2 linked regions of the Thiorhodovibrio frisius genome follow. The protein of the gene in region 2 interacts with the protein of the main gene of each other region in a pairwise test. Links are inferred from orthologs where the notes say so. Each region holds a gene or a part of one and is shown on either strand. Other genes may lie near its edges.

Evidence for each region. The genes of interacting proteins can lie anywhere in the genome.
Region 1: the proteins of Thiofri_RS01765 (region 2) and ftsA interact in binary tests that used the Escherichia coli proteins (3 or more experiments, as listed by UniProt). The link is inferred for Thiorhodovibrio frisius from one-to-one orthologs.

Annotation. Positions count from the first base shown.
Region 1 is NZ_CP121471.1:4,685,925-4,688,730, forward strand. It holds ftsA (cell division protein FtsA), read right to left. Parts: upstream 2,116-2,806; coding sequence 886-2,115; downstream 1-885. Other genes in the region: ftsZ (cell division protein FtsZ), read right to left, coding at 1-804; Thiofri_RS21385 (cell division protein FtsQ/DivIB), read right to left, coding at 2,127-2,806. UniProt on the Escherichia coli protein: Essential cell division protein that assists in the assembly of the Z ring. May serve as the principal membrane anchor for the Z ring.
Region 2 is NZ_CP121471.1:321,159-324,023, reverse strand. It holds Thiofri_RS01765 (rod shape-determining protein), read left to right. Parts: upstream 1-842; coding sequence 843-1,889; downstream 1,890-2,865. Other genes in the region: mreC (rod shape-determining protein MreC), read left to right, coding at 1,981-2,865; gatC (Asp-tRNA(Asn)/Glu-tRNA(Gln) amidotransferase subunit GatC), read right to left, coding at 56-337. UniProt on the Escherichia coli protein: Forms membrane-associated dynamic filaments that are essential for cell shape determination. Acts by regulating cell wall synthesis and cell elongation, and thus cell shape.

The DNA of each region.
Region 1 (2,806 bases), 4.4 Mb from region 2 along the record:
GGCGGTAATGTTGACCAGAATGCCGCGCGCCCCGGACAGGTCAATGTCTTCGAGCAGTGGACTATTAATGGCAGCTTCGGCAGCCTCGCGCGCGCGCTCATCACCGCTCGCGGCGCCCGTGCCCATCATGGCCACACCCATTTCCGACATCACTGTCTTGACATCGGCGAAGTCGACGTTGATCAGCCCGGGACGGGTGATCAACTCGGCGATACCCTGGGTGGCGTTTCGCAGCACGTCGTTGGCGGCGCTGAAGGCATCAAGCAAGCTCATGTCTTTGCCGAGTACGGCTAGGAGCTTCTCGTTCGGGATGGTAATCAGGGAGTCAACCGACTTGGCCAGTTCCTCAATGCCCGCGTCCGCCACCTTGCGCCTTTTGACACCCTCGAATGGGAAGGGCTTGGTCACCACGGCCACGGTCAGAATACCAAGCTCGCGCGCGATCTGCGCCACGATGGGCGCAGCGCCAGTGCCTGTACCACCGCCCATGCCGGCGGTGATGAACACCATATCGGCTCCTTCGAGTGCGTCCTTGACGCGTTCACGATCTTCCTCGGCAGCAGTGCGACCGACCTGCGGATCAGCACCAGCTCCTAGACCCTTGGTAATTTCGGTACCAAGTTGCAAAATGGTTTTCACATTGGAATTCTCGAGTGCCTGCGCATCGGTGTTGGCGCAGATAAACTCGACTCCTTCGATATCCGAAGCCACCATGTGATTCACAGCATTCCCGCCGCCGCCGCCAATGCCGATCACACGGATCACCGCGGTCTGGGTCTGAGCGTCTAACAATTCAAAAGTCATCGCAGTTCTCCTGATTTCTTGTCGTTAAATGAGGTATGGATCTTGTCTTGCCCTGAAGCGACCACCGCATAGCATTCCGTGCTAAAGATCACCGCTCAGCCAAGAGCGGAATTTGTGCCAGGCACCACCGAGCCCCCGAGTGTCGCGATACTCGGGATGTGCCTCAAATCGATGTTGCTTGGCGTAAATCAGCAGCCCCACGCCGCTAGCGTAGACAGGATCGCGCATGCGATCCTCAAGCCCGGTGAAATACTGGGGCACGCCGATGCGCACCGGCATGCGGAACACATCCTCGGCCAGCTCCACCAGACCTTGCATCTTGGCGCTACCGCCGGTCAGGACCACACCGCCGGGGACCAGATCCTCGAAGCCGCTGCGGCGCAGTTCGCCCTGCAACAGGCCAAGCAACTCTTCGTAACGCGGCTCGACCACATTGGCTAGGGTGTGATGCGAGAGCTGGCGCGCGGGCCGGTCGCCAATACTCGGCACCTCAATATTGTCGCCGTCGGCGCTCTCGCCCTGAGCACAACCGTGATTGATCTTGATGGATTCGGCGTGATGAATGGGCGTGCGCAGCGCCACCGCGATGTCGTTGGTTACCTGATCGCCGGCTATGGGCACCACGGCTGTGTGGCGAATGGCGCCATCAGTAAATACGGCCATGTCGGTGGTGCCGCCACCCATGTCGATCAGGCAAACGCCGAGTTCTTTTTCATCTTCGGTGAGCACCGAGTAACTCGAACTGAGCTGATCAAGCACCAGATCATCGACTTCCAATCCGCAGCGACGAATGCACTTGACGATATTCTGCGCGGCACTGACCGCACCAGTGATGATGTGCACTCGCGCTTCCAGGCGCACACCGCACATCCCCACGGGCTCGCGGATACCTTCCTGATTGTCGATGATGAATTCCTGCGGCAGGATGTGGAGGATTTTCTGATCCGCTGGAATGGGCACGGCGCGGGCGGCGTCTATGACCCGGTCGATATCGCCCTGACCGACTTCATGCTCCTTGATGGCCGTGACTCCATCGGAATTGCGGCTACCGACATGGCTGCCAGAGATCCCGGCATGCACCGAATGAATCTCGCACCCGGCCATGAGTTCGGCCTCTTCGACCGCGCGTTGAATCGACTGCACCGTGGACTCGATATCCACCACCACGCCTTTCTTCAGGCCGCGTGACGGATGCAATCCAAGCCCGACAATCTCGATACTGTCATCGGCTTTAATCTCACCAACCAGGGCTGCCACCTTCGAGGTGCCAATGTCGAGGCCGACTACCAAATTCTCTCTGCGTCTAGACATGATCATGTGCTCTATCGCTGTTCGTTGACTGCTGCCATACGTTTTCCCTGGGCCTGGAAATCGCTCTCCTTGTCGGTGCGCCAACGCACCGCGAGGCCATTGCTATAGCGCAGATCAATGCGCTCTGGTACCGCCACCGCCTCGATGCGTGGAAACGCCGTCAACAACCGGGCAAGGCGCTGATCGAGTTGCTCGGTGCCGAAATGCAACACCGGCCCACCCAACAACTCCAGGGTCCAGTCGCCACGCCGGTCACGTCCCAGAGCGTCGATCAGCAGGCCCAGGTCGGCGAGGCGCGGCTGCCACTGCAGCAAGCGGTCAACCACCTCTGCGGCAAGCGCATCCGGACCCGACAGACGTGGCAGCCCGGCCGGAACCCGACGGTCCTGCGGGTGAAAAATCACCCCCTCGCGGGTGACCAGCCCGTCTTCACCCCAGCGGGCAACTGCTTCGTGCTCACTAACCTTTAGAATCAGCCGATCCGGCCACACCCGTCGCAAGCTCGCGCCGCGCACCCAGGGCAATGCCTCGACCTGCTCGCGCAGGGCTTCAAGATCCTGTGACAGGATGCCGCCGGTCAGATGACTGGCCACCTGCTCTTGCAACGCCTGGCGCGAGAGACTACGCATCTCTCCGTCCACGGTAATGACCCGAATCGGCAACACCCGCGGCTCCCACTCCGCCGCCAACC
Region 2 (2,865 bases):
GGGCAGAGAGTTTGGCGAGGCAGGTCCCCGCCCTGCCCCGGAGTCGCAGACATGTCTACTCGATGACCCGGGGTACCAGATAAAAGCCATCTTTAGTCATGGGCGCGATACTCTGGAAGAGTTCGCGCCTGTCCGGCTCGGTGGCATCATCCGGGCGCAGACGCTGAGTGAGTTCGAGTGGGTGTGCGAGTGGCTCGATCGCGCTGGTGTCGCAGGCGTTCATGTCCGCGACCATGGCGAAGATGTCGGTCAACTCGCTGGCATATTGATCGAGTTCGCTGGCATCGGCGGCGAGTTTGGCAAGATTGGCGATTTGCGCGACGTCGGATGATTGCATGGTTCCTGGACCCGGATCAGGTGCGATCCTGAAAAGCAGGATGCGCGGCGGAGTCGAAACAGCGCGCGGCAAGGCGCGTTTGGGATTAAGCTTGGCAAAAGTCCTGCCTGCGGCAGCGAGTGGCAAGCTACCACAAGAAGGCTCGCCTTGGAATTGGCCCGAAAAAGCGCCTGGCGATTTTGCTCGGGATTTTGCGCATTTGCTGCTGTGCGCAGTCGGATTGCCCGGCATGTTGGCGCGGAAATCGCTGAACTTGCCAAGCTGTTACCACTGGGTGTCTTGCCGAGGAGGCCCGAGATTGCTAGATTAGGCACCTAATCTGGCGTGCGGCAGTCCGCGCGGAACCGTCAAACAACCGCTTCATATTCCGGGGTGGCCGGGACTATGAGCGTTACCGTCAAACAACCGCTTCATATTCCGGGGTGGCCGGGACTATGAGCGTTACCGTCAAACAACCGCTTCATATTCGGGGTCGCCGGGACTATGAGCGTTAGGAAGAAAATCGATGCTTTTTAGACGCATTCGGGGCATGTTCTCCAATGATCTGTCGATCGACCTGGGCACCGCGAATACGCTCATTTATGTGCGTGGCAAAGGTGTGGTGCTCAATGAACCTTCGGTGGTTGCTATTCGACAGGACCATGACGGGGGACGAAAAACCGTGGCCGCCGTCGGCGAAGAAGCCAAGGCCATGCTCGGGCGCACGCCGCAAAATATCACCGCTATCCGCCCGATGAAAGATGGGGTGATTGCCGACTTCACCGTCACCGAGAAGATGCTCCAGTACTTTATCCACAAGGTACATGAGAGCCGGATCATTCGTCCGAGTCCGCGAGTTTTGGTGTGTGTTCCCTGCGGTTCGACCCAGGTTGAGCGGCGCGCTATCAAAGAGTCTGCTGCGGGTGCCGGGGCACGCGAAGTTTTTCTGGTTGAAGAACCCATGGCGGCGGCTATTGGTGCCGGCCTGCCAGTCGGGGAAGCACGCGGTTCCATGGTGCTCGACATTGGTGGCGGCACCTCGGAGGTCGGCATCATCTCACTCAATGGTATTGTTTATTCTCAGTCGGCGCGTATCGGTGGCGACACCTTCGATGAATCCATCATTAACTACGTGCGACGTAATTACGGGACGTTTATTGGTGAGGCGACCGCCGAGCGGATCAAGCACACCATTGGCTCGGCCTTCCCCGGCAGCGAAGTGCGCGAGGTCGAAGTCAAAGGCCGCAATCTGGCCGAGGGCATGCCCCGCAGTTTTACGCTGAACAGCAACGAGATTCTCGAGGCCCTGCAGGAGCCGCTTTCGGGTATTGTCAGCGCAGTTAAAATTGCGTTGGAGCAAACTCCACCCGAACTTGGCTCCGATGTTGCCGAGCGGGGCATCGTGGTCACCGGCGGTGGCGCGCTGCTGCGCGATTTCGACCGGCTGCTCGCCGAGGAAACCGGCCTGCCCGTGATTATCGCCGATGATCCACTGACCTGTGTGGCACGCGGGGGTGGCATGGCGCTCGATATGATCGACCAAAGGGGTGTTGACTTTTTCGTGGGCGAGTAGGTCGGTGGCGCATTGATCGGAATTCACACCCGCGCTAACCCTCTGATTTCGGTCGATTGATCCAGATCGGGCAATCTTCTGCAAACTTGGCATGAAGCCTCTGTTCAACCATGGACCCTCTGCTGCCGTGCGCATGGTGATTGCGCTGGCGCTGGCGTTCGCCCTCATTATTGCCGATCTGCATTATCGCCAGCTCGATGTCCTGCGCTCCAGCTTGGCCGTCACCGTCTATCCGCTGCATTTTCTTGCTGCCTTGCCAGCGCGCATCGCGCGCGATGTGGAAAACCAGGTGGTAAGCAACATGGAGTTGCGAGCCGAGAACGACCGCCTGCATCGGGAGAACCTGTCCCTGCGCGCGCGGTTGCAGCGGTTCGCGTCCCTTGAATCGGAGAACGAACGGCTGCGTAATCTGCTCGGCTCGGCGTTCAAGGTGGGCGAACGGGTGCTGATTGCCGAACTGCTGGAGGTGGACCTGGACCCTTACCGCCAGCAGGTATTGGTCGACAAAGGCGCGCTGTCCGGGGTCTTTGTTGGCCAGCCGGTACTGGATGCCAATGCGGTCATGGGGCAGGTGGTGCGCACCAACCCTCTGACTTCCACGGTGCTGCTGATTACCGATGCCCGCCACTCGCTGCCGGTTAAAATCAACCGCAACGGGCTGAGGTCGATTGCTATCGGGTCTGGACTGGTGGATCAGCTCAACCTGCTGCACGTGCCCAAAAAGGCCGACGTGCGGGTGGGCGATCTGCTGGTAACATCCGGACTTGGTGGCACCTACCCCCCTGGGTATCCTGTCGCGCGGGTGACCGAGGTGCGCATCGAGCCCGGCAAGCGGTTTGCCACCGTGAGCGCGGAACCCACGGCGCGACTTGATCGTAGCCATGAGGTTCTGCTGGTCTGGTCATTGCCGAAACTGATGGAAAGCGGGGCTATGACCAAAACAGATGGCGAGCATGCTGCCGCGATCAACTCGAAT